4 regions of the Alteromonas sp. G4i13 genome follow, and region 3 is predicted to be linked to each of the others. Evidence: predicted binding sites of a transcription regulator. Region 3 holds the regulator's gene; each other region holds the start of a gene.
What was found. Region 3 encodes FNR, which switches genes on or off when oxygen is low (the NO sensors DNR and NnrR bind a similar motif). Its sites were predicted from a motif close to TTGATCTAGATCAA; they were not measured.

Region 1: a site for FNR is predicted at 2,160-2,173, ahead of ACFI6J_RS07320 (PRC-barrel domain-containing protein). Genes of this name have one in related genera too.
Region 2: a site for FNR is predicted at 5,111-5,124, ahead of ACFI6J_RS04795 (GbsR/MarR family transcriptional regulator). Genes of this name have one in related genera too.
Region 4: a site for FNR is predicted at 1,460-1,473, ahead of ccoG (cytochrome c oxidase accessory protein CcoG). Genes of this name have one in related genera too.

What each region holds. Positions count from the first base shown of each region.
Region 1 covers NZ_JBHNYX010000011.1:20,940-28,794, reverse strand. Annotated here, with positions in the region: gene ACFI6J_RS07335 (LysR family transcriptional regulator) at 1-286, opposite strand, end outside; gene ACFI6J_RS07330 (rhodanese-like domain-containing protein) at 349-693, opposite strand; gene ACFI6J_RS07325 (ArsR/SmtB family transcription factor) at 878-1,189, shown strand; gene ACFI6J_RS07320 (PRC-barrel domain-containing protein) at 1,286-2,035, opposite strand; gene ACFI6J_RS07315 (MaoP family protein) at 2,228-2,584, opposite strand; gene ACFI6J_RS07310 (hypothetical protein) at 2,984-3,151, shown strand; gene ACFI6J_RS07305 (LysR family transcriptional regulator) at 3,278-4,108, shown strand; gene ACFI6J_RS07300 (DUF2750 domain-containing protein) at 4,181-4,531, shown strand; gene ACFI6J_RS07295 (DUF2789 domain-containing protein) at 4,655-4,888, shown strand; gene ACFI6J_RS07290 (ribonuclease J) at 4,957-6,345, shown strand; gene ACFI6J_RS07285 (EAL domain-containing protein) at 6,562-7,855, shown strand, end outside.
Region 2 covers NZ_JBHNYX010000007.1:38,678-46,532, reverse strand. Annotated here, with positions in the region: gene ACFI6J_RS04820 (hypothetical protein) at 296-940, shown strand; gene ACFI6J_RS04815 (Lrp/AsnC family transcriptional regulator) at 1,020-1,502, shown strand; gene ACFI6J_RS04810 (hypothetical protein) at 1,544-1,708, opposite strand; gene ACFI6J_RS04805 (cytochrome d ubiquinol oxidase subunit II) at 2,101-3,108, opposite strand; gene ACFI6J_RS04800 (cytochrome ubiquinol oxidase subunit I) at 3,120-4,493, opposite strand; gene ACFI6J_RS04795 (GbsR/MarR family transcriptional regulator) at 4,505-5,062, opposite strand; gene ACFI6J_RS04790 (tandem-95 repeat protein) at 5,831-7,855, shown strand, end outside.
Region 3 covers NZ_JBHNYX010000003.1:16,481-24,335, forward strand. Annotated here, with positions in the region: gene ttcA (tRNA 2-thiocytidine(32) synthetase TtcA) at 1-194, opposite strand, end outside; gene uspE (universal stress protein UspE) at 343-1,266, opposite strand; gene fnr (fumarate/nitrate reduction transcriptional regulator Fnr) at 1,511-2,248, opposite strand; gene ACFI6J_RS01895 (sulfite exporter TauE/SafE family protein) at 2,294-2,953, opposite strand; gene ccoS (cbb3-type cytochrome oxidase assembly protein CcoS) at 2,940-3,170, opposite strand; gene ACFI6J_RS01905 (heavy metal translocating P-type ATPase) at 3,172-5,640, opposite strand; gene ACFI6J_RS01910 (FixH family protein) at 5,640-6,119, opposite strand; gene ccoP (cytochrome-c oxidase, cbb3-type subunit III) at 6,336-7,289, opposite strand; gene ACFI6J_RS01920 (cbb3-type cytochrome oxidase subunit 3) at 7,306-7,467, opposite strand; gene ccoO (cytochrome-c oxidase, cbb3-type subunit II) at 7,469-7,855, opposite strand, start outside.
Region 4 covers NZ_JBHNYX010000040.1:31-7,885, forward strand. Annotated here, with positions in the region: gene ACFI6J_RS16810 (DUF3016 domain-containing protein) at 16-561, opposite strand; gene ACFI6J_RS16815 (hypothetical protein) at 685-1,056, opposite strand; gene ccoG (cytochrome c oxidase accessory protein CcoG) at 1,537-2,967, shown strand; gene ACFI6J_RS16825 (serine/threonine protein kinase) at 2,964-3,947, shown strand; cobalamin riboswitch at 4,067-4,318, shown strand; gene ACFI6J_RS16830 (TonB-dependent receptor plug domain-containing protein) at 4,408-6,330, shown strand; gene ACFI6J_RS16835 (thiol:disulfide interchange protein DsbA/DsbL) at 6,639-7,271, shown strand; gene ACFI6J_RS16840 (HD domain-containing protein) at 7,357-7,855, shown strand, end outside.

The DNA.
Region 1 (7,855 bases), on a different contig from region 3:
AAGTTGTTTCTGTGCCAGATTTAAGGCTATTGGCAACGGCCTCGAGCTTGTGCGCTTCGCTAAGCAAAAAAGAGGCACGGCGATACATAAGTTCACCTTGCGGCGAAAGCTGGACTTTACGTCCAATATTCTCAAACAATGACACTCCAATGGCGTTTTCAAGCTTTTGAACCGCGTGGTGAACGCTCGATTGACTTTTGTGAACTTCAGTAGCAGCTTGATTAAAGCCGCCTGCATCGACGACGGCTTTGAACATTCGCCATTGTTCTAACGTAGATTTCAGCATACAGCGCCTTAAAACTCTTAATTAACGCTACTTATAGCATACGCGTGGTTAAGAAGTCATTTCTAGTTTGCTTGATTTATCGTGGGTACAGGGCATGTCACAACCGAAACGTTCTCATAGCCCATCTTTATAAGTTGCTCTGCAGCTAGTTTTGCTCGAACGCCCGACGCACAGTGAATATAAAGTGGCGCTGAAGCATCTTTAAACTGTTCCAGTGCCTTCATTTCGAGCACGCCGCGTGGTATGTGAAGCGCAGAAGGTACGGGCTGATTGGCAACTTCGGCACTCTCTCGTACATCAATCAATATACCGCTATTGATTCGGCACTCACTGGCCGCTTGCTCCGCAGATACAGTGCGTAAGTTCACGTCTATGTTTTCTATTCGAGTCTTCATGTCTATAAGCATATTTTTCCTTTTTGCCTAAACTTAGTTGAAATAAGTAAAATCTAATATATTGATGTCAGCGTAATAAAACAATGTAAAATACGGCGATTCGTCGCATAAATTGGCAGGTCGGCAAAATGCCTTATACTTTAGTATAGTAAATGGCTAAATTGGTGCCGAAATACTTTACAGATAGAGAGTGCTTATGTCCGAGGATATGGTAATAGGTTCAGATGATATAATGGAACACGCTGCGGAAGCCGAGATCTTCCTTAAGCAATTCGCGAATAAAACACGCCTTATGGTGCTTTGTTCGTTGCTGAAAGAGGAAAAATCGGTAACCGAACTTCTCGAAGTTGTTAGCGTCTCGCAGCCAGTGATTTCTCAGCACCTTGCTTTATTGCGAGAATCAAAGATGGTGGCCACAAGAAGGCAAGGTCAAACTATTTACTACCGCTTAGCAGACGAGCGCGTCAAGCGCTTAATTGCTTTGATGTACGAATTTTTCTGCGAATAATCTTCTTTTTGCATCCTAAGCTACAATGTCCGCCTTCAACAACGGACATTGTAAAATTCCTAACTAAAAATTACCATCAATGACACTCTTCGGTTATTAATTTCCGTTTTTGTTCAATTGCTCGCAAAGCATAGGCACATAGCCTTCTTCAGATATTTTTTCACTTTCCACTTCAGGTCTATTAACCAATTCGTCGTGACTTAAATTCACTACTACGCTGTGCGCCGCCCAGTCGATACTTTCAATATCGCTAGGTAGAAGTGCGAGATGTTTACCACCCGGAAGCCAGTTGTTGGTATCTACCACTAGCATGATTATCTTCCAGCTCTCGGTGTCAATGACGAAGTTACTGATGTGGCCCACGTTATCTGTGGTTGTAGCTACTTCATATCCACCAACTTCGCCCACTGCTCTTAGGTGGTTGGTGCTTTTTTTCGGGGTTTCAGTTTCAGACTCTTCAGCGCGTTGTAATTCGACCAGTTCATTTGGATGTGCGAACTCTCCCCATGCTCCTGGACCAATCCAATAGTATCCGTAACCAAAATATTTGAAGAGGTTTTCTTCGTATTCACGTGACACAGGCTTATGTTCGTCAATAGAGGGGCTGTTTTTCAATGTATCAACTGTCATATTGATATGAACAGACTCACTATCTTCATCTAGCTGTTTGACAGATATAGGTGATATTACCACTTTGCGGCTAAGCGGTAGCCAAGTATTGGTATCTGCGACCAAGTAGCGAACAGTGAAGGTTTCGTCGTCGAAAAGGATATCGCGGATGCCGCCCACTTTGTCATCAAGGGCATGTATAGAAAAGTGAGTAAGCTGTTTTGAACTAATGATCATCGTTGCGCCTCCTTTGCATGGGCTCGTTTTTCAGAATGAAATGCACAATTCACTGCACATCACTCTGTATTACTACTAAGTGTAGACAGTCCTTAATGTTTCTTCATTTTGTTCTTGTCTGAAGTTGATTGAGATCATTTGTTCAATAACAAAAAAGCTCGCCGGAGCGAGCTTTTTAGTAATGATGTAGCATTATGCTACATCGAATTCTTCATCAGAGTAATCTTCATCATAGTCTGACTGGTTACTCGCACTGCTGTGAAGGGTGTAGAAGTGCTTTTTGCCCCTTGCTAATCTGACGTATTTCGCCCAGGCTTTTTCTAGGTTATTGCTAGCTTCAACTTTACCTGTAACGAATTCGACGAAATGTCTCTCATCATCACTTTCAGGCGACAACTCGCCATTTTCAAGTCCTAGCAGTGTTTTGCCGTAGTGGGTTAGAAGATCGGCTTCAGTAATACTGAAGTCACCTGATTTACGAAAACCGTATGGAAACTTCTGACGGTCAATATAAGGTTTTGCAGATTGTCGAATAGCTAAACTTTTCATGTTGTACCCAACGTAATGTTTTGTTCAGCGCACTTTTAAGATAATTAAAAACGAAGATAAAACAAAAGATTTTTCTCTTATCAATAAAAAATTTTTAACGGTATAAAATCTAACACTAAATTTTAGATTACGTTAGAAAAGTATACAGAAAGTACGAGGTGATAACCTCAAGTATGATGTGTCTAAGTTTTTGAAATTAAAGTGAAATATAAGTATCTATTTATTGGCCCTGCAACGGGTATCGCTATTACACGAGCGTAAATGAGTTGGACGTTAAAAGTCTATGAAAATCACTGATGAGAATAATCAAAAATTCTTGTCGCTACGATGATTAAAATTCGTTTTCTATTTTGTCACTTAAGATAATAATTGAAGTGTGTTAACAACCCAGAGAAGTCAATGAGTAAAGACTATCGTTACCAGCGTGATGAATGGGACTCGGTAGAAGAGGAAGATTTTCACGCTAAAAAGCCAAGTTCCAAACGTCAAAGTACTGTAAAGGAAAAGCAGAAGCGTGACCTGCAACGCCGTGACAAACAGCGTCGCCTGCACCAAGAAGAGTATTAATTCAGCGAGTTGGTGAAATTTTAATAAAGCGTACCGTTTATAGCGGTGCGCTTCTGTGCTTTTGTGTTTACTTGCCGTATTATCTGTGTCAATTTAGACCCACTTTGATTCGGTTGTACAATAAGCATGGATATACGCTTTCTCACCACCTTTATAGAGGTGGCAAAAACTCGTCACTTTGGTAAAGCGGCTGAAAACCTTTACCTTACTCAATCTGCAGTCAGTGCACGCATAAAGCTACTTGAAGAGTATTTTCATACCACGCTTTTTATTAGGCAACGCAACAGTATACAGCTCACTCAATCTGGTGAGAAACTTCTGCCTTACGCTAGGCAATTATGCGCAACGCTAAACGAAGCAAAACAAGAGCTCCAAATTCAATCCTCTGAATATGTTGTTTGCGGCGCAACACAGCTTGCGAGCGAGCTGTTATTGCCTCAGATGCTCAGTCACCTACACAACTCGTTTCCCGATTGGTCAGTAAAGGCTGAAGTTCTTACGTTAGATACCCTTTCGCGACAATTGCACGAAAGGGTGACGGACTTATCATTCTCCACGGAACCGTTGAAATCTGAAGAAGTAAATAGTGATGTATTGCTAGAGCAGGATTTGGCGCTATATAGAATTGGACAAGCGTCTGAGACTATTGATGCAGCAGATTTTGTGGCTATTGATTGGGGAACTAAGGCAAGAGACTGGTTGCTTACTGCTTACCCTCAACTTCGCGATGCAAAGCTAAGAACCAATTCGTTGAATCTTGCGCTCAACAATTTACAGAGCGAAGGTGGTATTGCCGTATTACCGACCAACGTTGAGAGTCAGTTACCCGGTAGTGTGAAAGTGACCAGAATTGAAATGTTAGAAAACGTATCGTTTAAGGTGTATATGCACAGCATGAAGCAAGTCAGACGAGTGGGTCTAGCAGAGATAATAGAAAGCGTGTCTAAAGCGTGTTAACCGCTGCCATTAAATTTACCCACTGTGCCTAATTTAAAGGCATGTGAGTCGCAGAATTAAAGAGAGAAACTTATGTCACAATTACATCCTTTATTGGAAAAAAACGCATTTCAACGACTAGAAGCAAGCCTTGCAACAATTAAAGCGGAAGAGAAACTCTTCATTCTTAAAGATGAGCACGGCTGTGTAATGCTAACTACTGATGAAGAAGATGGTGTTCCGGTTTGGCCTGATGCTGAGTTAGCACTCTTGTGGGCAACCGAAGACTGGGCACACTGTGAAGCGATGGAATTAAGCACCGAAGAGTTTTTGACTAAGTGGGTGCCGGGCATGACGCAAGATGAATTAATGGTCATTGTATGTCCTGTACCTGCTGAAGAAGGAGAGGTGATTACGCCAGAAGAGTTCGCTGACTACCTTTAAGATGTGATCTCAAGGGGAAGACAAAGGGTAATTATCCACTAAGCAAATGGGCATAAAAACGTTAGTTGGGTACAACGTATCTGGCGTTTATTATGCCCTTAATTAGTAACCCAAGGAGGCGTTATGTTTACTGAGCAACCCACAATGAATAGTCTATTTAGCCAACTCGGTTTAGGAAGTTCAGACGAAGAAATTGCTGAATTTTTTGAAACACATCGAGGGCTGAATAAGAGCCAACATCTTCATGAAGCGCCTTATTGGAATGAAAGTCAGTCTGCATTTTTGAAAGATGCCATTGTTGAAGACGCTGCGTGGGCCGAAGTGATAGACCAACTTAATGCTGAATTGCACGAATGATGACTCTGCGCTCAAAGATTTTAACGTCAAACTAATATTCAATGCTCTGAGAGAAGGTAATAGCCGTTTTGTTGCACCCATCTTCTGATGATTTGTGGTTTCTTCCGTTAGGCGGAACGGGCGAAATTGGGATGAACCTCAATTTGTATGGTCACGATGGTCAATGGTTAATGGTTGACTGTGGTGTTTCCTTTGATGAGCCTCTCACACCTGCCTACAAAGGCGTCAGCCAAGCGTCTAACCAGAATACGTTCAAAGCCACTACGCATCGCGTTGTGGCTCCAAACCCTTCATTTATTACTAAACAAAAAGAAGCACTGGCTGGCATTGTCATTACCCACGCCCATGAAGATCATGTAGGCGCAATTCCTTACCTTTGGGAACGTTTCCAAAAGCCAATTTATACTACGTCTTTTACCGCCGAAGTGTTAAGGCGAAAGCTTGCAAGAAGTAAATTGGCTAACCGAATTGCCATTATTGAAGTCGACGCAGGCGATACTAAGAAAATTGGGTCTTTTAGCGTTAACTGGCTTGCCATTACTCATTCTCTTCCAGAACCCTTCGCACTAAAAATCAATACACCAGTAGGCACAGTATTGCATACAGCAGACTGGAAAATTGATGCCAACCCTATAACAGGTTTACCGTTTGACGTTAGCCTTTACAAGCGACTAGGCAGTGAGAATATTCTTGCCATGGTTGGAGACTCTACCAATGCAACAAAACCGGGCTTTTCAATTTCTGAGAGAAATTGTTACGACGGCCTATTAAGCACTATCGCGCCGTTAAAGGGGAGAGCGGTGGTAGGTTGCTTTGGTAGCAATATAGCACGGCTAATTTCGCTGGCTAAAGTCGCCAAGAAAACTAAGCGTTACATGGCGCTGTACGGTCGTTCGTTAATGAACATGTACGGCATTGCCAAGCAACAGGGCATTTGGCCGGACGATTTGCCTGTGTCCGATCCCCAGCATTTAGGTTATCTTCCCCCCCATGAAGTTTTAGCCGTAGCGACAGGCAGCCAGGGCGAGAAAAATACCGCACTGGCGCGTTTTGCAAAAGACACTCACCCTTACCTTAGCTTAGACAAAGGGGATACTGTGCTATTTTCTTCGATAGTTATTCCCGGAAATGAAGAGAGTGTAGACCGATTAAGTAAAGCGCTGCAGGCAAAGGGAGTAACGGTTATTCACAGTGAAGATAGCACGCTGCCAATTCATGCCAGCGGTCACCCCTGTGAAGAAGAATTAAAGCTCATGTATCATTGGGTTAAACCGAACATTGCTATTCCGGTTCACGGGGAGCATCAACACCTTCAAGCACATGCAAATATTGCTAAAGCGTGCGGTATTAAAAAGACCTATGTAGGGCAGAACGGTGATTTGTACAGGCTAGCGCCACAGCCAAGCATTCGCAGACAGGTTGTTCCAGTTGGTCGCATTCCTGTACAGCAAGCGTAAAATAAAAATATTGAAATAGCCCTAAGTGTATTTAGTCGGACGCGCCTTTTGCTTTTGTTCATATTGTACGCTTTAGAAAAATTAATTTTTATTTATCAATGCGATAGATGTGTCCTTCACGTTTATAAAAACCTCATTTTAGAAGCTGCCCAAGTTTAAAACATTCTGTTACACTTGGGTTTATAATAAAAATTTAAAACGTGCGACCCATTTTTGATGAGATATTTCAACTATCTTTTACTGCTGGTTTTAGTTGTAAGCCTACAAGCGGTGGCCTCACCGCGATTATCTAATCCCGTCTTTCAGTCTTTATCGACCAAAAATGGCCTTCCGCAAGATATCGTCAACGACATTGTTATAAACGAAGATGGCTTTGTGTGGATAGCCACAGAAGGTGGTTTGGTTCGTTGGGATGGAGTAAGAACTAAACGAGTAGCAGGTCCAGACAATTCTCTTATAGACTCATCCATTTATCGACTTGCCCTTCAAGGTACTGAAGCGTTGTGGTTTAGCGTGTACGGCAGAGGAGTTTATTATCTCGATTTAGCCACTCAGGATGTGGTGCAATTAGAGCCAACGTACTACCACGACTTTGAAGGTTTTGTGCAACATGCGGAAACCTTTCATTGGCAAGATGACACGCACCTTATCATTGCACTGACAGAAGAAGTGCATAAATTTAACACGCAAACTAAAACCCTTGAGCGAATAGCAAAGCTCCCTGAGCCGCTGTTGGGTAATAGCCAAAGCATCCGGGCGGCAATCACCGTTGAAGACACCTTACTGGTAGCCACTACATCGGGGGTGTACGTCAAAAATATCAACAATTTAGAACAGCCTTTACGTCGACTTGATTACCTGGGGGATATTCCCGAAAACCTCGATAACGCCAATGCAAAGTTTCTACTTTTAGACGATAAGGATAGGGTGTGGATTTCAACGGTTTTGGGCGTATTTGTTGCTCAGAAACAAGATTTTCTCAAGCAGGTACAAGGCGAAAAAGAACATGTCTTTACACAGGTTGTATCCGATAGAAACGTGTGGACGTTGGTTCAGTACAAAGACAACGCTTTTTGGATGGGCACTAATAAAGGGCTATATCAGCTGAGTAAAAAAGCAGGTGGTTGGGAATACGAACACATCTTAGAACCGCATAACGGTTTCACCGAAATTTCAAACAAAAAAATTATCGCCATTGCCAAAGATGAATCTGACAACCTCTGGTTAAGTTCAGTCTATGCTGGCGCGCTGTATTTTGGTGTGAAAAGTGCGGATATTTTTGCCATCCAGAATGAACGAGCAGGTGAGGCTAGCGTTTTGACTAGCCATGTGGTGTGGTCGTTTGCCGAAACTGAGCCTAATAAAATTTGGATAGGTACAGAAAATGGGCTTAATCACTATGATTTCACGACAAAAAAGTCTGAGAAGTATCTGTATTCAAAAAGTGAAAGAGCGATTATCGGTGAAGGAGCCGTAGACAAAATTGTACCAACGCAAAGTGGCGAATTGT
Region 2 (7,855 bases), on a different contig from region 3:
TTTGGTATATATCATTTTTAACGAATAACGCTTTCATCAATAGCTAGTCTACTGCGTCGCTATCGTCATCCTCTCTCGACTACACCACATAAGCACTCGTTCACCCCAATAAATTTGAAGCTCGCAGCATATTCCTAATATCAGTACGCCACGGTATTGCGTAGTCATAGCGTTTAATGCTTTACTCATTACAACGCCCATTTGGGTAATACCAGTCCGCACAGTTAATTACCCACTCAGCGAGACTCAAAGTGTTCGTAATCGCGGCGATAAATACGTCTACAGGGAGTGCTTAATGCGCATGACATCAACTATTCGATCTTCATTGGCCACCGCGCTACTTATTCTAAGTTCAAACCTTGCTTATGCTGCTCAGGCAAATGGACAAGTCGATGATCAGGGTGTTTTAGCAATGGTGCTTAATACCGAAATCCGTATGGCAGACGTCGTGCCTAGCGAAGAAGAACGTAAAAACTTGAAGCAGCAAGCGAAAGACAATTACGCAGGTATGCTTGATTATGTGGTCCGTGTAAATGCGTCTAACAGAATTTATGAGCTTGTTTTAGAGGACTATGCAAAACAAAAAGGCATAACTGTTAATCAAACACTGGTAAGCAAGTTTATCGAGAAGTTTGAAGGTCAGGTTTCAAGTGAAACGGCCACGAAACCCATTAAAGAGATAGCGACCAAGCAGGTTATACAGTTTCAAACAGAAAAAGCGATGTATGAAGAGTTTGGAGGGCGTGTTATCTTTCGCCAGTCTAACCCGCAAATGCCGATTGACGCTTACAATACACTGTTATCTCGTTATCGCGATGCAGGTAAACTTAGCATAATAGACGAGGACTTGCGGGATGCATTTTGGGATGTATTCACGCCTCCCTTTCAATACGAAATTGCACCAGAAAATGTCGACTTTAATCAGCCTTGGTGGCTTTAAATAGCCTCCATAAAAGTAAAGCGCCTGACGTAATTCGCTGAAAAACTAAGAACATGGAAATAAAGGGCAACATCTCACTATGCGTAGTGAAAAAACAAGCGGTATAGACACAATAGATAAAGCCATTTTGGCCATGCTACAGAATAACGCTGACACGCCTGTCGCAGAAATCGCTGAGCAAGTTGGGCTTACGGTAACGCCCTGCTGGCGGCGTATTCAAAAGCTAGAAGAGAAGGGCATAATCTCTAGGCGAGTAGCGCTGTTGCAAGCAAAACACCTGGGCCTTGCGATGACAGTATTCGTTCAGGTAAAAGCGGGCAGACATGATGGTAAGTGGCTGGCAAGTTTCGCCAAGCACGCCGCGTCATTTGATGAAGTTGTTGAATGTTATCGTATGTCTGGCGAATACGATTACCTGCTAAAAGTTCTCGTTACCGATATGGATTGCTTTGATCATTTTTATAAGCGATTGGTTAACGGTATAGAATTTTCCGACGTCACTTCAAGCTTTGCAATGGAGCAGATTAAGTACACAACCTCGGTACCGCTTAACCATATTTAACGCTTAAAAAAATGGGGCCGGTTTGACGGGCCCCATATAAATTAATGATTTTGGTCTTCAACGTGCTGGTCGGCGAATATCTTGGATTTCTTTTTGATTTTACATCCTAAGATACGCTGCGCATTTTTACGGCCGATATAGTGAGCGACTGTGTAGGGGTGCGCGCGCTTGAAGAACCGTGAGAACGAATGGAATACATTTTCCATGGTATTGGCTCCTTCTATTAAAAATTGCCCCAAATAAAATATAGTAATATTACAGTTTGATGTCAACAAAATATTTAACGGTAAGTAACGTTTAAATTTTGATCACACCTTAAGGGTAGACTAGCTAACGCTAAACATCCTTTAGTTATTGGTATACATTGTTCGAGGGAAAGGATCATATTTTGATCGCAGGTTTTCAGATCGAGTTCGTGGGTAGGTGATACTGGTCGCCGCAAATGTCCCACGCATAGAAAAGGCGACGGGAACCGCAAGAAACTCGCAACGTATAGCGTTTAGTATAGCGCTGAATAGAAAGTGAACACCATTGACTTTCAATGATGTTCACTATTGTTTTAAGTAATTGGGATCTGCTGCGATCCCATCAACGAATGCTAGTAGTAAGAAAGCTTCTCTGATTTACCGGAGAATATCTTATATACCATGGCCGTATAAGCCAAAATAATAGGTACAACAATAACTACGCCAACAAGCAAGAAGCGCAGAGAGCTTGCATCACTAAGCGCATCCATCACTGTCATCTGTCCAGGAATGATAAACGGATAGTAGCTTATGCCGAATGCGGTGAAACAAAGTAAAAATACTAGAAGGGCAATAAAGAACGGAAGCCATTCGCCTTTCCCTTGTGCATCAGGCAGTTTTTTAAGCAACACACCACATAGTGCTAGAAGCGCAAAACACGCTACTGGAATAGCGAAAAGCACATAACCCCAAGGAGCAGACAACCATAAATCTCGTACGTCATCGTGTAAGGTTAGGTTTGCGATACTTACCGCGACAATCCCTACCGCCAGTACCCCTAAACCTTTTCTGGCCCAGTAATACGCTTTTTGTTGAAGCTCACCTTCGCCTTTAAGTATTAACCAGCACGAGCCAATAAACGCATAGGCAGCCGTAACACCAAATGCAGCGAGAAGTGCAAAGCCTTGCGCCCAAATATCTGTGCGAAGCCCCGTCACGTATATACCCAACATGTACCCTTGAGCTAATGTGGTTAAAAGCGAACCGTATTTGAATACCATGTCCCACTTACGCTTTTTCACCTGCACAACCTTGGCGCGAAAATCGAACGCTACGCCGCGCAAAATAAGCCCTAATAACATGAAGGTGGCAGGCAAGTACAAGGTTTGTAAAAACTCACTATGGGCTTCAGGGAAAGCAATAAGCAGTAGACCTATGGCGAGCACAAGCCACGTCTCATTAGCATCCCAGTAAGGTCCTATGGAGGCTATCATGTCATCGCGAAACGCTTCTGTTCTTGGCGGAATAAGTACACCCACACCCAAGTCGTAGCCATCTAAAATGGCGTACAGCAATACAGATAGACCAAGTAAACCCACATAAATATTTCCGAGCATTTCTGCTGATACATTTTCAAACATGTTTGCTCTCCTTAAACCGTGCTTGGGTCTGGGTCAGTAGGTTGCATTTTTGCCTTGGCAACTTCGCGCTCTTCCGTAGTTATCTCTTCAATTTCAACGGCTCTTCTGCACATCAACATAAGTGTTCCCATGTATGCAATTAGAAGTACCGTATAGATAACAAGGTAGAGCGTGAACGACAGAGCAATATTCGCCGGTGGCAATTGGGTAACGGCATCAGCGGTTCTTAATACACCGCTTACCAAATAGGGCTGACGGCCTATTTCCGTTACGTACCAGCCTGCTAAGGTAGCAATCCAGCCGCTAAACGCCATACCTGCAAACGTGCGTTTAAGCCAAATTGGGAAGTCTTTGTTACGCATAAGATAAAGACTGCCAAGCCATGACACAGCGAGCATCAACATGCCCATACCCACCATAACCCTAAAACCGAAGAAAACAGGGGCAACGGGCGGATGCTCTCCTTCAAACTCATTTAACCCTTTAATCTCGCCCTTAAGTTCGTGAGTAAGAATTAAACTTGCGCCATAGGGAATGGGAATTTCAAAATGATTCTCTTTGCTTTCTTCGTCAGGAATTGCAAAAAGTAACAAAGGTGCACCTTCAGTGGTCTCCCAAAGTCCTTCCATCGCCGCTACTTTCTGAGGCTGATGCTCAAGCGTATTTAAACCATGCATGTCGCCAGCAAAAATTTGTAGCGGGATTAACACGGCCGCCGTATAGGTGGCGGTTTTAAGCGCGAGCTTAGGCGCAAGCTTGTCGTCGCCTTTAAGCATGCGGTAGGCTGAAAGCCCAGCTATCAGGAAGCTGGCCGTCAGTCCAGACGCTAACATCATATGTACAAAGCGGTAAGGGAAAGATGGGTTAAAGATAATTTCTTTCCAGTTTGTGGCATACACAACGCCGTCGACCACTTCAAAACCCTGTGGGGTTTGCATCCAGCTATTTAAAGCTAGTATCCAGAACGCAGAAGTAGTGGTGCCAAGTGCAACAATAAGGGTTGAAGCCGTATGCAGCCAGTTCGGAACACGGTGTATGCCAAACAGCATGATGCCTAAAAACGTGGCTTCTAAGAAAAAGGCGGTAAGTACCTCATAACCGAGTAGTGGCCCCGCCACATTACCTACTTTCTCCATAAATCCAGGCCAGTTAGTACCAAACTGAAATGACATAGTGACGCCGCTTACTACACCCAAGGCGAAGCTTAGGGCAAAGACACGTACCCAAAAGCGATACATACGCATCCACACAGGGTGACCTGAAATATTAGAGCGCAGCTTAAAGTAAAATAGAAACCAGCCCATCGCCATGGTGATGGTTGGAAACAAAATATGAAAACTAATATTTAACGCAAATTGTAAACGAGACAGCAAGAATGCATCCACAGAAGGCCCCCTTAGTTAACGCTGTTTTTCCCCGGAAGTAGCTTGTCCTTAAGCTCAAGCATACGGCCCACGCCAGAACCCAACTTCATCAACGTGTTTAACTTTTCAGGCCCAAGATTTTGAAGCTCTTCAGACCATGCCGTAATTGATTCGAGTAAATCGTGAATTTCGTTCAGTTTATGTTGTGCATTTGCCTCTTTTTCATTGGCAGGTGCGTCAAGCAACAAATCACGCAGTAGACTCATGGTTGGGTCTATCTCGCGCTTTCTTCGTTCTTCAAATACTCTATTGGCCAATGTCCAAATATCGCCAGCCGGAATAAAGAACTCTTTTCTCTCACCAGGAACAAGATGCTGTTTAACTAAGCGCCATGACTGAAGCTCTTTTAAACCCATGCTGGTATTGCCTCTGGATATGTTGAGTGCATCCGCAATTTCCTGCGCCGAAATGGGCTCTTCGTTTAAAACAATAAGCGCTAGAATTTGCCCAACTGTTCTGTTGAAACCCCAACGACTTCCCATTTCGCCAAAGTGCATTACCGCAGATGTAATTAAAGGCGTCATTTTCATTTTTACCTTCCAGAAGTTTCAGAAATTACTGAAAGTTTAGTTATTAGTTTGATCAAGATCAATAGAAAGAGAATAAAAATAAGAAAAATTTAATGGCGAGGAGCTAATTACCCGAATTTAGGATGACCCAAAATAACGCAACGAATGCTTGATGTATTTGAGTAAAAAAACGTTTCAAATCCAAAAGAGTGCTAAGTGATAACGTCTGATGGAGGTTTGTTTTCTTTCCATCTTTATGTTTTGTTCGTGATGAGGGAGCACGGCCTTTAATAGGAACTGAGTTTACTCAAAACATGGATTTTTGACCTCTTGGTTAATTATAAAGCTTAACTCTGAGATGTGGTTCAATACGTGAGTATTGATTTTTATACCAATATGAAGGTGTGGGTTTTAAATAATATCGCTCGATAATAAATCTAATGATTCATACAGCTAACTAAATTTGGGGGTTTAGTAATTGCTATAGGGGTTTACCCCTATCCTTGTTGTCTTATCCTTATGTCTACTGTCTTTACACTTTTCAACGCGTTATGGTCTGCTTTGCTCAGTAACTCTATATAAAATAAAGAGATATTAGTTTTTGTTTATTAATAGTTACTGCTTTCTATCTGGCGAGAAGTTAAATCTTGTACTAGTTTTCAGGTTTTATCATTTGAATGTATTCAATGGTTTTTTACGTTGAGTTCGATGAAAACAAGCATGAAGTGATTACAACTGAACCCGATAGCTAACTGTTTTAAAAAGAAAAAAACGAATGAAAGGAAAGGCATGATCCGCACATTGTCCAAAGCCATCATCGGTACTTCATTGCTCTTAGGCGCATTGCAAAGCGCGCAAGCAGCAACCCCTGTCATCACAAACTCACCGCCGCAAAGCGCGTTTATAGGGGAGTCATTTTGTTACGACATACCGTTAATTAACTCAGGTACAACAGGGTATGGCCCTTATCTTCGCGTTATTCATGATGCTGACTTAACATTTAACGGTGCGACGTTTATAGGAAGTAACAGCGCTACGGTTAATGTAGGCACGTTTGACACCGTTGCGAACAACAATGAGCTCGAAGATCCTATCATTGCGCAAACCGTTGCGGGCACTGAAGGGTTCAGTTTTTCAACGGTAGATATCCCAGTGGGCTCGGTTGTAACCAATGGCCCTGATCTAACTACAAATGTTTGTTTCACTATAGACAGCAATGCAACGCCAGCGGAAGCGTTTGCTATCGAGGTAACGCCTGTTTATGAATTTGGTGACACAGCAACAGGTGATAACGGCCCAATAGTAGGAACAACGCAAAGTGCGTCGGTTGAGGCAGCCCTCTACCAAGTAACTACGCAAAGCTCTGCTGCGGAAAACGAGCTTGCTGCGGGCCCTAGTTTTTCAGCAACCGTTACACATACGGTAGATGTTGCAAATGGCCCTACGATAGACAGCTTACAGTTCACAGATGTTTTAGACAATGGTGTTCAGTATAGCGCTCAAGCTACGATAACTGGTGGAACTGGGTGCGCTATAGATAGTGAACCTTCTACATCCAGTACTGGTGGCATTTTAGATGTTTCGTGTGCTTCTGCTACGGGAACAAGCAGTGCAAATGATGTGCGCGTGAGCTACCCCATGCATTTTATTAATGTCCTGAATGCGCAGCAGTGCAGTGCGTCAAGTATTGTGCATCCGCTTGACTTTAATGCGAGTTTTAACGGCAATGGGCTTACCCAGGTTTCTAGCAGTGACACGGTTACGGCAAAGCATGTTGCAATACAGCAAGGTGTAAATACAGGGGAGTCAAGTCCTGGCAACACACTTACCGTTACTAACTCAATCCAAATTTCTGATTACGTATCGGTAGACTCTTTAATTCTTAACGACACCATAGCCGATGGCGTCGATTTTTCATCTGATATCACGGTTAACTATGGTGGAAGTACGTTTAACATAACGAGGCCTGCTTCAAGTACTGATGCCAGTCAAAATGAGGCCATCACTTACAACGTTACTAACGCAACAGGCACGCTTCCGGGGGGAAGCGTTTTGACGGTTTCTTACACCGTAGATATTCAGCAAAATTACGTTGGTGGTTACACAGGGGTTGATAGTAATGCCCCTGTCGTTGCTAACGATTCACTATCGTTTTCTCAAAGTGCACAATATAACGTAGCAAGTGGTGCGTCGAGCTGCTTGGAAGGCTCAAGTGCTTCGGTCTCTATTGAAGGTATTCGTACCTCTAAATTTCTTGTTGACGGTAACGGCGATACAACCACACAACTATTACAGTACGCACCGGGTGAAAGCGTTACCTATCGTTTGCGCATGGATATTCCTTCTGGCGATACTAACGACATTGTATTTGTAGATTTTCTTCCTTTGCCCGTTTTCTTAATCCCAGAAACGACTGTCGATACAAATTCAAATATTGCGAGCAACACCAGCTTTTCTTATACCGCTGAAAATACGGTAACAACCCTCACACCTACAATCACGGTATCATCTGCTGAAAACAGCGTAACGTTAGACTGGGGCAGTATCTCAACAACCCAAGCTGAAGTACTAGAAGTTGATTTTACCGTTGAGGTAACCGATAAGCCCTATGCTGATGGGTTGGAATTGGCGAACTTATTCCAAGGTACTTCGACCAATACGCCTGATGCAATCACTGCCGATCTTAAGTCAGCTAAAATTCTTGTTCGTGCTCCAGAATTGACCGTTTCACTTGCTACTTCTGCAGGAAATGTAGATGCCGGAGATACGATTCAGTACACCTTAACAGTAACTAACGAAGGTGGTGCTACATCA
Region 3 (7,855 bases):
AGCATGGTGTAGCTGTCTTTACCGCCAGATAAACACACCATTACTTTGTCGTTGTTTTCAATCATACCGAAATCGCCAATGGCTTTACCCACATTGCGGCGAAGTCGTTTCTGAAGTTTGTTGAAGTTGTACTTTTGCTTACTTTGCGCAGCATTTAATGGCGACGCGTCAGCACTGTTTGTGCCTAAACTCATAATTAACTAGCTTGGTTTGTGATAAAGCCACCATTATACATTAAAGCGGCTTTTCGAGACCATGCTTGTGAAGTTAAATTTGTTGGTGACATACCGTGTTGGCCGCTAAGTAACGGAAAACACGGGCTATGCGGTACTGATGAAAAGATTACACCGACAACGGCGACACAAATCCATCTGGCTTAATAGCAAGCACATCGCAATTGAGTTCGTCGATCACGTGTTCTGCAGTGTTACCAATTAGGGCCGCTGAAATGCCCACACGGCCAACGGTACCAATAACAACCAGCTCTGCATCCAGTGTTTTTGCCACTAGCGGGATGACCTTTTCCGGAAGGCCTTCTCTTACTACGCATTTGTTCTCAGGAATACCGTACTTTAACGCGTGACTACGCATTTCTTTTAAATGATGATTTTTTACCGCGTCGTGATAGGTATCGGGGTCGAACTCAGGCACTTCTATGGCGATATTAAGTGGTGTAGAAGGGTAACTGTTGACCAAATTTACGCTCCCTTTCAATAAAGAGGCGTAGTCGTTAGCAATGAGGGTGAGCTTATCGTTAAGTGCGGCGTGCTCATCGTCTTCACTGCCTACGTTTACAGCAGCAATAATCTCTCCTCCTTCTGGCCAGTCGTGCTCTTTAACGAGCAATACTGGCCGAGGGCATTTACGCATTAAATGCCAGTCGGTGGGGGTGAAAATAACAGAAGCAAGATCGTCGTGCTTTTTGGTTGCCTTTACCACTAAATCTATCTGATTGTTTAGGGTGTAGTAAATAATCGACTCATACGCACGATTATTCCATTCTACAACGATATCAGTTTCAGTGAATCCTTGTTCTCTTAAGTGGGTGGCAAGCCATTTTGCATGCTCCTTTGTAACTGCATCGCGCATTGACTCGCGCTCATCCGGGCTAAGCATGGTCGTCATATCATAAGATAAGTCGTATACCACCATCATTGCGGTAACTGAAGCGCCTGTTTTTGAAGCGAGTTCATAAGCACGGCTCAGTGCAGGTTGGTTATCGCGCTCGGCATCTACCACGGCCAGAATTCGTTTACACTCAATCATAACGTCCCCCTAACTACGAAACTTAGTAGCGGCTGTCGAAATCGAAGCTTTCTAATACTAACTATAAACGACATTGGGAAAAACGTAAGTTGTTTTAGATCAAGAATTTTACGAGGCGACCATGAGTGAACGTACCTAATTGAATATGGAGCAACCGGCGTGGCGCTGAAAGGGTAGATAGGTGGCTAACACAGGTTACAAAAAAGCGCGCTTAGTGCGCGCCTTATTTAACACTTAAAAAGGACTAACCGCAGACAACGCTAGGGCCGTTAAGCGCCGCTAGTTTGGTGTTTAGCCTATCGAAATCCAAAATAGTAATAAGCTTGCCGTCTACCTTTATGATGTTGTCTTTTTGAAAACGGCTTAACAGACGGCTAATCGTTTCAATCGTTAATCCTAAATAGTTTCCAATTTCGTTGCGCGTCATGGTTAAGTGGAATTCTCTATGGGAAAAGCCACGCTCTTCAAAGCGTTGCGACAGGTGTGAGATGAAATACAGTAAGCGCTCTTCTGCAGTTCGCTTGTTTAAAAGCATGATCATGTCGTGATCTTGTTTTATTTCAGCGCTCATGAAGCTCATGATCTGGTGGCGTAGCTTTGGAAATTGCACTGACATTTCGTCGAGGGTCTCGTAGGGAAGCTCACACACCATGGCAGTTTCTAACGCAGAAGTATAGCTTTGGTGTTTATTCTCTCTTAGTGCATCGAAACCGATAATATCACCAGGAAAGTGGAAGCCGGTAATCTGTTCTTCACCTTCGGTATTAGTCACAAATGATTTGAATGAACCGGTTCTCACTGCAAATAGAGAACGGAATTTATCACCAGTTTGAATCAGCGTGTCACCTTTATGAAGCGGCTTCTTGCGTTCAATAATATCGTCAAGAGACTCGATTTCTGTTTTGTTTAACGCCACCGGTAAACACAGGTGACTGAAACTACAGTTTTGACAGTGAATAGAAAATTGGCTTCCTTTGCTCATAATGCACGCTCTCTAAAAGAATACCCGACAATAATACACCCATTTTTAAACGATTGCGCCATGAATAAGATAAGCTGCATATATTGCCATTATTACTGCAATAATTTGTCTAAAATGGTTATGTTGAAAACTTTGAACAATATATTGGCTACCAGCGCTTGCGGCGAGCAAGGTGGGTAATGTACCCAAACCGAAGAAGAACATAATAGCAGCGCCTTCTAGCGCGTTACCCGCCGCGAGAGACCAGGTAAGTGTGGAATACACCAAACCGCAAGGAAGCCAACCCCAAATAAAACCATAAGGCAACGCACTTAAAGGGGTCTTAAATGGCAAAAAGCGTTTTGAAAGCGGCTGGACTTTGGAAAATAGGCCTTTACCCGCATTTTCCAGCACTGTTAAGCCAGTCCACCACTTACCCAAATAACACGCCAGTAGAAGCAACATGATTCCGCTAAGTAGGGAAAGGGCATAGTTGGCAAGAGGTATATAATCTGCTGCAATTTTTCCAAGTGCCCCGGTTATTGCTCCGGCGATGGTGTAGCTCACTATACGTCCCATGTTATAGGCAAGGGTATAGGGTAGTGCTGAAGCGCCTTTAGGCGATACCATCCTTAGCGCAGCGACAATTCCACCGCACATTCCCACACAGTGAACTCCACCGGCTAAGCCGATAAGAAAGGCAGAGAAGTAGTTAATCCCTTCCATGTGGCGCTTGGCTTTTGTCTACTTTACTGTCTTGAAGTTGCTTGCGTTGCTCAGCTAGCTTTTTTTCTTCTGGCGGAAGATCATCGTCAAACAGTATGCTATACCCTTGGCGATCCAAATCTTCAAATTGATTGGTTTTCACCGCCCAAAAGAATATCACGATAGCGACGGCAACAATGATGATGGCGATTGGAATTAATACGTAAATAATACTCATGCTATTTGCTCAAAAGTCGCGTTGAGTTTGTGACCACAATGATACTGCTTAACGACATACCAACAACAGCCATCCACGGTGAAAGTAGGCCTGATACGGCGAAAGGTAAGATCAAAACGTTGTAACCTACCGACCAGCCAATATTTTGCCTTATTTTTTGCTTCACTTGGTGCGCAGTTCGAATAAGTTCTGGTACAGAAAGCAGCTGATCGCCAAGCAGTATCACGTCGGCGGCAGTTTTAGCCACGTCTGTGGCATTACCCACTGCAATTGCCACATCAGCGCTGGCAAGAACTGGAGCGTCGTTAATACCGTCACCCATCATCATCACTTTCGCGCCAGATTGCTGCATAGCTTGAACGGCTTCGTACTTTTGCTCAGGTGTTAGGCCACCTTTAGCGGTCGAAATTGGCAATGGTGCGGTAAGCGCATTAACGTTTTGCTGTGTATCACCACTTAAAACGGCGAGGGTATGGCTTGCAGCTAATATATCGAGAGTTTCTTGCGTATCTTCTCTTAGTGAATCCTTTACTTCATACGCCGCCATAATACGCCCCTTAACCGTGAGAAACACGTTAGCTGAAGGGAACGCTTCAATGAGTTTTAGCTGTGATTCGTGAACGCTGAATGCTGCAGAACCCATAGAAAACAACGTGTCATTGATCTCACCGCTGATACCACCTCCTGGCGTAACGGTAAAATTAGTCACTTTGTGTACCGTGTTATCGATAGCGTCAGCACTGCCGCTAGAGGCAGAAGTCTCGCTTAGGGCTACACCGTCGCTAAAGGCTATACCGTCGCTAAAGGCTTTGGCAATCGGATGTTCAGAGCGTGACTCCAAAGCGCGCGCAATTGATAGCGCACTATTACTATCCACGCCGTCAGCGTACCAGGCATTTGAAATAGTAAATTTGCCTTTTGTGAGCGTGCCGGTTTTGTCTAAAGCGATGGTGTCAATGTCAGTAATTTGTTCTAGCGCATCTGCCCGTTTTAGTAAAATACCTTGTCGGTTTAACTTTGCCATAGCGCAAGTTAACGCTGATGGCGTGGCCAACCCTAGTGCGCAAGGGCAGGTTGCAACCAGCACTGATATGGTGATCCAAAATGCCTCGTCGCTCCCCTGATACGCCCAAAAGCCATAGGTTAACGCCGAAATCAGCAATACCGCGGTAACGAAATAGCGAGAAAAATTATCGGCTATCTGCGCTGCTTTAGGTTTACTCGCCATGGCACTTGCTTGCAGTCGTACAATTTGATTTACCAGCGCATTTTTAAGGGTCTGCGTAACCGTAATGGTTAGCGTACCATCTTGACAAACCGTGCCGCCGTATACCGGGCTACTGTTCGACTTACGCACGGGGTTAAACTCGCCGGTAAGCATAGATTCGTCAACCGCTGCGTTGCCGTCGGTTACCACCCCATCAATGGGGACTGTTTCACCAGGCTTCACTAGCACTACGTCGTCAATTTTTAGCTGCTTAGCCAGACACTCGGTTAGGCTGCCATCTGGATTTAGTTTGGTCGCTGATACGGGCACATACTGCATCATATTGGCAGAGATCTGTGCGGCGCGATGACGACTGCGATGTTCTAAGAATCGGCTAAGTAACAGCAGAAAAATAAACATACAGATGGATTCGAAATACACTTCACCTTGCTCTAATACTGTAGAGCGAATTCCAGCAATGTAAGTACCGAATATGGCGAGCGTAACGGGTACGTCCATATTAACCGTTTTGGCGCTTAGCGCTTTAGCGGCGCCCACATAAAAGGTGCTGCCTGAATACAGCACCACAGGTGTAGTAAGCGTAAGGGCAACCCAATAAAAATATTGGCGTGTCTCTAACTCAATGGCGCCGAACCAATCAAAATAAAGCCCAGTCATTAGCATCATAACTTGCATGGTCATAATGCCTGCTAGGCCAAGCTTTTTTAGAAAGGTCTTTTGCTCGCGTTTATAACTGGCTTCGTGTTCGTCGGGGTGAAATGGTGACCCAACATAACCAATGCGTTTTAGCGTAGATAGAATTTGGCTAAGCTTAATTTGAAACGGTGACCAGGTAACCAGTGCGCGGCGCTCTTGTACATTCACCGCGACTTGCTTTATTCCTTCTACTTTCGACAACTGCTTTTCGATAAGCCAGCCGCACGCAGCGCACGTAATACCTTCAAGGGTCAATTGTATCTGCTTGTCCTGACCTTCTTCAAACACGAACTCTTCTTGAAGGGAAGGGTCGTCATAGACTTTGAGCTTATCTAACGTTTCTAAAATACCGTCGTCAGATTTTTGCGCCGGTTCGGTTCTAAACTGGTAATAGTCTTCAAGGCCGTTGTTAACGATCGCTTCAGCTACCGCTAAGCAGCCAGGACAACACATGTCTCGTTGTTGCCCTAAAATGACAGTAGTAAATTTGCCATTGTCTGGACTCGCTATAGGCAAGCCGCAATGGTAACAGTCGTGCTTTGTCATTATGGATTGAATTTCATTTTGCCAGTGTGGGGCAGATAGACGGTGTTTTGAATTTTCCAGCTATCATCAATCGGGGTTAGCGATACGCGCCATTTACCGTCAAGGTTTTCTTCAATAAAGCCGCGATAAATACCGTTAGCGTCGCGACTCAATAAAACACTAACATCGCGCTCTTCTAGCGTTACGTGATAGAAACTTAATTTAACCGCGTTACCTTCTTGAGGAATCCCCGAATGAAATTGCAGCGCTATGCTTCCATCTTCAATGGTTAAATCAGTGGTAATGTTCATGCGACGGGCTATGGCTTCTTTGTCCAGACGGGCATTAATTGCTTTTCCTTCTTTGTAGTAGTCGTCTACCACCAAGCTATCTTCGGTAGAAATAGCAAGGTTTAATAACACGCCACCCATGATGAGGGTAATGATAGGAACGGCAATTAAAAACCAGGGCCAGAACTCTTTATACCAGGGTCTATTCATCGAAATCTTTTCTCGTATTTACTTCACTAACAACATATTTATTTTTACTTCCCCAACTACACGTAAAGCCGGCAAATAATGATAAATATAGTGTTGGCGAGACATGTTAAAAGTGTACAAAGAATGTTCGCATGGCACTCTCTATACCGCTGTATTTTCTCATAAAAAAAGCCCCGTAGTAACGAGGCTTTTTAAGATATTTAATGATTTAAATCATTAATCATTTGAAAGGCTGTATACATACGCTGCAACAACGTGAATTTTGTCATCACCCAAGGTTTTCTTGAATGAAGGCATTACACCGTTACGACCGTAAGTAAGCGTTTCTGTTACCGCTCTGTGGCTGCCGCCGTATAGCCAGATATTGTCAGTAAGGTTTGGTGCACCAAGTGCTTGGTTACCTTTACCGTCCATACCGTGACAAGCCGCACACGCTGCGAAACGAGCTTTACCTGCTTCTGCAAGCTGAGGGTCCACATCGCGACCGCTTAAACTAAGTACGTAGTTAACCACTTCTTCGATACCGTCTTCACCCATAGCATCTAGCCATGCTGGCATAGCTGCTTTACGACCAAGCGTAAGAGTTTCAACGATTTTCGCACCTGAACCACCGTACAACCAGTCGTTGTCCGTTAGGTTGGGGAAGCCGCCATTTTGACCACGTGCATCAGAACCGTGACACTGAGAGCAATTTTGTAGGAACAAACGCTGACCTACTTTATTTGCTTCTGGGTCTTTAGCCAGTTCTTCAACAGGAACTTGTGCATACGCTTCGAAGATCGGATCGAACTTCTCGGCAGCAAAATCTAGTTCACGATCATATTCTACTAGGTAGCCTTGCTCTTTAGCATCAATACGCGCCTGAGCTGACTCTTCTAGCGATTGAATATTTTGGTTAGAGCTCTTCCAACCCAAAATACCTTCATACGCACCTAGGCCAGGATAAAGCGCTAGGTATAAAAAGCCCCAAACGATGGTCATGTAGAACATAATTGTCCACCAGCGAGGAAGTTGGTTGTTCAACTCCTCAATACCATCAAATTCGTGGCCCATTGACTCACCTTCAGCTACGCCAGTCTTGTTAGAAAGGCACCAGCGAAGAAGGAAGTAGCAACCAATGATTAACCCTAGGGTTATCACTGAAATCCAAATTGTCCAAAACATACTCATGAGTTCGAGACTCCTGCTAATCTTCTTTTGATTTTTCTTTTTCTTCGTCTGCAAACACTAGGTTTGCAGCTTCATCGAATTTTTTCTTGTTGCGGCTGCTGAACGCCCACCATACAACACCGATGAAGCTTACAAAGACGATGACAGTAAAAATGCTGCCTACAATTCCCTGGTCCATATTATTTCAAATGTGTGCCAAGAGATTGTAGATAAGCAATAAGGGCCTGCATTTCCGTTTTGCCCTGTACTGCCGCTTTCGCACCCGCGATATCTTCGTCGGTATACGGAACGCCAAATCCACGGAATACTTCCATTTTTTCAGCTGTTAACTCGCCATTAAGCGTGTTTTCCGCAAGCCAAGGGAAACCTGGCATATTCGACTCTGGTACCACGTTACGAGGATTAAGCAGGTGAACTCGGTGCCATTCGTCGCTGTAACGACCACCAACACGTGCTAGGTCAGGACCAGTACGCTTAGAACCCCAAAGGAAAGGGTGCTCCCATACTGATTCGCCAGCAACGCTGTAGTGACCATAACGCTCTGTTTCAGCGCGGAATGGACGGAT
Region 4 (7,855 bases), on a different contig from region 3:
ATTTGAACGAAACTATTAGTCGTTCGCTGCTACTTGGGTTGAAAAGGTATCTGAAAACCAATCGTTAAGCATCGCTTTTTCATAAGAAAGCGATTCCGTGCGATTGCGACGAATATTCGACTCCATAAAATCCATATCTTTAAGTTTCACATCTTCACCACTTAAAATGACCTGACCGTCGGCATTAGCCAACGAGTAGCTGAATGTCATTCTAGGAATATCAACGCGCTTAATGATACGGACGTCGCTACCGGCACCGTTACCGAAGCCGACAAACTGGCTTGGCCAAACCTGGCCAGCTAAATCAACATTTGTTACTGTCATTGACAGCACTTGCGACTCAGGTAAATCACTGGCCAAATCTACAATGTGTTCTTCAAGCTCTTGTAGCGTTCGTTCGCGGAACCGTTTACGAGATTCATTGGTTGGCCTTACATCGCTATAAGACTCAGGTTCTTCCCACGTTATCTTCACCTCAGCGGCTTGAGTGGGAGCAAAAACGGTAAGGAGTCCCACCGCTGTGGCGCAGCTTAAACAAGAAAAAGTACGTAATTTATTCACTTTTATGCTCCTAAATTCAGTCGTTTAAACTATGAGTTAGCAAGACATTTAGAGAAAGCTTAGCATGCAGCAATTGTAGGCTTTTATATCAGCTTTATATTTAACCAACCTTGTTAAAATTGGCTAGTCTCGCTTTGCTACTTGCATAACTGACGACTGTTTAATGATTAGGCATAGTTGAACGCGTTTAGTTCCCGTAAAGTTGGGGTTTATATCGTCCTTTTCACAATAGGTGTGATAAAAACGTTTAACGCTTGCGCTATCAGCGGTGATTTGCTGAACATATGTTTGCTGGTAAGGCTTTAGGGGACTTAGCTGGACATTAATTTTGTCTTGTAAACTACGTAGTTCCTCTCGCTCCGGTAAAGTTGCGATTGAAACTAGCCATTCAGAAAGCGAGTTCTGAATATCTTCAAAGAGATACTGAACAAAAGGGGACCGCAGCACAATTACCAAAACAATAATTTCAGCAGCGATGATAAAGAACCTTAACATGACTTCTCAGCTAACTTTGACAGACGTTTACTACAAATAGCGCCAATTATTTAGCACCTTTCTTACTATGTGCTCAACTACACTTTGCCAATTTACATTTTCACAATGCTCACTGTACACGATTCAAACGGTAATTGACTACATTATTATCGACGATAATAGGGTCATATCGGTTTACCTGTAAATACAGCAAACTATACTCATGTATAGTAGGTAAAGCCTAATCGTCGATGTTGGGCATCAAATGGCATCTGGCCGTCATATTAATCCTCATTATTCACGTAACTGTATTTAACTATTTACAAAGTTACATAGACTGAGGAAATCAAAACAAAAAACGACTTACGTTCTGAAGTTTCAGTATTGACTGAAACTTTAAAAAGATACACCATACGCCGCATTATTGATCTACATTAAACATGACGTTTTGAACGCAGTTATACTGCACAGGCAGTTCGTTACGTCACATAAGGTTAAGCTATGAATGAACAAATACCGGTAAAGACCGTTACACCGGTAAAAGTACATAAACCCAAAGGTGGACCTGAGGGTAAACGCCACGACTCTCGTAGCCGTATTTATGTGCGGGCTGTACAAGGCCCTCTAGAGACGTTTAGACGCATGTTTGGCCTTTTCTTTTTGGGCCTCTTTGCCATCATTCCATGGATTCAGTACAACGGGCATCAAGCCGTGCTACTCGATATTGGTGAGCAGCGATTTACTATATTCTCACTAACTTTATGGCCTCAAGATCTCACTTTACTGGCCTATATATTTATTGTTTCCGCCTTTGCGCTGTTCTTCGTCACCACTTTCGCTGGTCGAGTGTGGTGTGGATTTATGTGTCCTCAAACAACGTGGGTATACATTTATACGTGGTTCGAAGAGAAATTCGAAGGCCCGCGCAACAAGCGTATAGCGCTAGATGCACGCAAAATGGATGCAGATAAATTTTTGCGTAAAACAGCTAAGCACACCGCTTGGGTATTGGTAGCGCTGTTAACGGCTTTAACCTTCGTTGGCTACTTTACGCCAATTGATGAACTGTTTATCGATTTTGTAACATTTAACACCAGCTTCTGGGCAGGTTTATCGGTTATTTTCTTTGCCGTATGTACGTACGGAAACGCTGGCTACATGCGCGAAATCATGTGCACGCACATATGCCCGTATGCGCGTTTTCAGTCTGCCATGTTCGACAAAGACACGTTTACTGTATCGTACGATGCAAAGCGTGGAGAGCAACGCGGCCCGCGACCACGCAAACTTAGTCACGAGCAAGTAAAAGAAAAAGGGTTAGGCGACTGTATAGACTGCAACCTTTGTGTTCAGGTATGCCCAACCGGTATCGATATTCGAAATGGCTTACAATACGAATGCATCAACTGCGGCGCCTGTGTTGATGCCTGTAACGGTGTTATGGATAAAATGGGTTATCCTAAAGGCCTGATAAGCTTTACTTCTGAAGAAGAGCTAGCTGGCGGTAAGACTCACATTTTACGTCCAAAGTTAATTGGTTACTTTGTTGTTTTAGTGGTGATGATAGGCTTGCTGTTTGCCAATATTTGGATGCGCAGCCCCACCGAAGTTGACATTATCCGCGACAGAAACTCGCTATACCGCGAAACGAATGAAGGGCTAATTGAGAACGTCTATACAATAAAAGTACTTAACAAAACACAGCAAACCCAAACCTACTCTATTGCTGTAAAAGGTTTGCCTGACTACAAGTACATTGGTGAGCAAACTGTAACAGTTGAAGGCGGTGCGGTGTATAGCACGCCAATTTCAGTTGCAACTGACGCCTATAATCTGGAAGATACGGTTACCGATATTTTTATCAGTGTAACCACCACTATTGATGGGGAAACGGTTACTGTTGATGAGCCAACTAAGTTCCTTTATCGATGACAGATTTTTCATTCTCTGGGCTTAGCCCAGACACCATATTAGATGCCCTGGAAAGTCAGGGCATTTTTCTTCAAAGCGGTTTACTAGCACTAAATAGTTATGAAAACCGCGTCTATCAGTTTTTGGCTGAAGACGGTCAGCGCTATGTAGCAAAATTCTATCGCCCAGGTCGATGGACCGACGCTCAAATTCTTGAAGAACACGCGTTTGCTGCAGAGCTAATCGACAACGAAATTCCATTGGCTGCGCCCATTTCTCTCAATGGCAGCACGCTGCATCACCACACCGTGGCCGAAACTGACTATCGATTTGCGTTATTTCCTTCGGTAGGCGGCAGGCAATTCGAAAATGACAACCTTGATCAACTCGAATGGATGGGGCGTTTCATTGGCCGTATTCACCGCGTGGCCCATGCTAAAGGGTTTGCACATCGTCCCTCGATTGATATTGAAAGTTACCTCGATGAGCCGAAGCAGGTGCTTATGCAAAGCACACTGCTGCCAGAGCATCTAAAGACAGCATTTTTTGCCATACTTAACCCGGTTATTGATGCCACGAAAAAAGCGTATAAGCCAACATCAAGTATTCGGCTTCACGGTGACTGCCACCCAGGCAATATACTGTGGCGCGATGGCCCAACCTTCGTTGATTTAGATGATTGCCGCATGGGCCCTGCTATCCAAGATTTGTGGATGATGCTAAGCGGCGACCGCCAACAACAACTATTGCAGCTCGATACTTTGGTTGAAGCATACGAGGAGTTTCACCCGTTTGACACTGCACAGTTGCCACTTATTGAGCCCCTCCGCGCTATGCGAATGGTGCATTACATGGCATGGCTTTCACGACGCTGGGAAGACCCTGCTTTTCCGCGGGCATTTCCTTGGTTTGCTGAAGACAAATACTGGGAAGGCCAAATACTTGCTCTGAAAGAACAGCTATCGGCCCTTCAAGAGCCTCCACTGAAATTAGGATATTGAGCCAGCCCCTTTACTGCTGAAAAAACGCTTTTTCGGTGACCGTTGCCGATAATCTTATGGCGGTTACGAAAAAGCGTAAGGTATAAGAAACCGTATTCGCTATCACTTTTTAACTTAGATATAATCGACAGTGTGTAGGTGCTCTTGTCTAGCTCCATATTAACTACGGCGACAAGGGTTAAACGGGAAATCAGTGAAAAACTGATGCTGCCCCCGCAACGGTAAACTCAACGCGTTGTCGTTTTCTTTTCATACGCCACTGTCTTTTATGCGTTACGTATTAAACGCCATTAGATGGGAAGGCAAAAGAGCTATTACATTTTTAGTAATGGTGAGTAAGCCCGGATACCGGCCTGTACTTCATGGTGTCGTTTGCTTGCTCACATCCATAATTAAGCAATGCGTGCACTTTCCCTAATCATGTGCTCGGGTGGAGCGCATCAAAGACAACATAAAAACCATGCGTACACATTTTACTAAAGCAGCCCTTAGCGCTGCAGTTATTTCGTGCTTAAGCACACCTGCCTTTGCTCAAACTTCTGACCAAGATATTGAAACTTTAACAGTAACAGGCACGCGTTTGCCTATTTCGTTAACCAAACTTCCTGGTTCAGTATCGGTGCTAACTGAAAGCGACATTAAAGCTTCGGGCGCACTTCAACTTACCGATCTAATTCGCGGCCTACCTGGCGTTAGCTTGTCTCAGTCAGGCAGTCCTGGTGGCTTAACAGAGCTGCGCGTGCGCGGCGGTGAAACCAACCATCTACTTGTTTTAATTGATGGCGTTGTTGCCAACGACGTAGGCCAAGGAAGCCTAGTTGACCTTGCTCACTTAACTAGCGCAAACGTGGTGCGCATAGAACTTCTTCGAGGCCCGCAGAGCGCAAGATGGGGCAGCGGCGCTATCGGTGGTGTATTGAGCATTACTACGAAATCAGGCCAGTTTGCCGATAATGCGTCACACGTAGACTTCTCTGCTGGCGTTGGCACACAAGGTACGTTGCAGGGCAGCATGAACGCGCGCTCGCAAAGCGATAACGTAGGTATTTCTGCATACGCCAGCTACATACGTACCGACGGCGACAACGTATCTCGTGTTGGTAACGAAGATGATGGCTACGACAACATGACCGCTGGCATTAATATTAATTATGCCGCAACGTCGGAGCATACGTTAATAGCTAACCTTCGCACGGTTCAGTACGAGAATGATTACGACGGCACTGATTTTGTGACGACAGGCCTTCCTGCTGACTCAGATAACGTGACGGATGGTTCACAAATTAGTGCGAAATTAAGATGGGAATTTGCTCCGGAAAATACAGGTTATCGCTCAGCGCTAAGTGCGCATTATCGCAAAGACGATAACGATAACACTGAGTCAGGTGCAGACACTGGCGGTACCACTGGTGAGCGCATAGAGCTAAACTGGACAGGTTTCTATACCATGGATAACTGGGATTTTGCTGGCGGTGTTGAATACCTACAGCGCCTTTTTACCCAGCGCGGCCCTATTGCATTTGGCGATCCGAACCAGAAGCAGCACGACAATACTTATAGCGTATTTGCCGAGACAAATGGTCAGCTAACCGAGTCGCTAACCGCAACTCTAAGCGCACGATTCGACAACAACAGTGAGTTCGACAATGCCGTAAGTTATCGCGGTGGCCTCACTTGGCAGCTTAACGATTACTACGCTGTTTTTACCAGCTATGGTAAAGCTGTTAAAACACCCACCTTTACTGAGCGCTTTGGCTACTTCCCTGCAAGCTTCATCGGCAACCCAAACTTAGAACCTGAAACCAGTGAAGAATGGGAAATAGGCGTTAAGGCAAACTGGAAATCACTGTCTGCACAAATCAGCGCATACACTACCGACCTTGAAGATGAAATCAATGGCTTCGTATTTGTGTCAGATTTGGGTGCATATAGTGCCGATAATATCGACGGTGAAAGCTCGCGCGAAGGTATTGATCTAGAACTTAACTGGGACAGTGGCTATGGTGATTTTACCGCAGCGTATAGTTATCTAGATGCGGAACAAACCGACAATGGTATAACAACCACTGAACTGCGTCGTGCCCGTCACCAAGGCTCATTAACCTACAACACTGACTTTGGAACGGAGAAGTTCAGCTTCTACACCAAGCTAGCTTACACAGGGAGTCATTACGACACCTTCTTCCCTCCTTTCCCTGAACCGTCTCAGACTCTGGCGCTGTCAGCCTATACGCTTGCAACCGTTAATTTAGGCTATCAAATAGATAAGCAGTGGCAGGTCTCGTTGAAGGTCGACAATGTATTTGATACTGATTATGAAGACATTGTAGGTTATGCAGGCCAAGAGCGTCGCGCTCTACTTTCAGTTAACTACAGCATGTAAGTGATGTAACGTTAATGAACCTTCTGTTGAGCGTTGCTTAAAGGCAAAACTCAACGTGAAATCGACAAACAATAAAGGGCTATACATGGTTATAGCCCTTTTTCTTTGAGTTTCTGTTAGGGCCTGATGATTCAGACTCTGTTCATCATGCGTATATAAAATACTGCATTTACCTAAACCTTGAATCGCGTTTTTTAGTGAGCTTATCGCGTAGTAAGGCATTGAAGTAGAACAGGTCCTAGTTAAGCGAACAAGCCTGTGATAATCTCGGTATCGATAATAGTTTTTTGAACATAGGATTATATTCCATGAAAAAGTTTGCAGTAATGTTTGTCATGGCAATGCTTTTGCCACTAACAGCATGCGCTCAAGAGCCAGCGTCTAAATGGAAAGAAGGTACCCACTATACTGTGCTTGATAAAGAAGCCACAGATAAGCCTGTTATTACTGAGTACTTCTCATTTTGGTGCCCTCACTGCTTCCAGTTCGAACCAATCGTTGCGCAAATTAAAGAAAAGAAAAGCGACGGCACGAAATTCAATAAGGTGCACGTAAACTTTATGCGTTTTACTGGACCTGAAGTTCAAGATGATGCAACTAAAGCCATGCTTATTGCGCGCGCTATGAAGCAAGAAGACGCGATGAACGGCGCTATTTTTAACTATATCCACAAGCAACGTGCATCTATCACTGGCTTGAAAGACCTTCGCAATATCTTCGTTGTGAACGGTGTAGACGGTGAAGAGTTTGACAAAATGGCTAAAAGCTTCGGCGTAAATAGCATGGTGCGCAAGAATCAACAGCAAATTGACGAGTATCGTGAGCACCTAACTGGTGTGCCAAGCTTTATTATCAACGGTAAATATCAGCCTACATTCACTGCTGACATGACCTTCGACGACATCGCTGACCTAATCGTGTGGCTATCTGAGCAAAAATAATTTGGTTAATAACCAATACACTCGTTAGACCTTGAATAATTAAATGGGCGCTCAGGCGCCCATTTTTACGCCTTGGAGCATCCCAATGTATGCAGTAAGTGACTTTGCTGACTTTATCTGTGAACTTGACCAGCTAAAAGCAGTTAAGCGCCAGATCACCCTACCCTGTGATAACTATCGACAGGAAAACTCCGCAGAGCACAGCTGGCATGTTGCATTAATGGCAAATATGCTAAGCGAATATGCGGCTAAACCCATAGATGTGACCCGCGTTATTCGCATGATCCTTATTCACGATATTGTGGAAATTGATGCTGGCGACATGTTTGCTTTCAATCATCAAACAGATCACGACGCACAAGCCGAGAAAGAAGTAGCTGCCGCTAAGCGCATTTTTGGTTTATTGCCGAGTCCACTTAGTAGTGAAATGCTCGATTTATGGCTTGAGTTTGAAGCAGCGGAAACCGCCGATGCAGAATTTGCAAAATCAATGGACCGCGTACTTCCCGTATTTCAAAATATGAAAGACAACGGAGGAAGCTGGAAGCGTCACGGTATTCCAAGGGAGAAAATTGAGAAGCGTA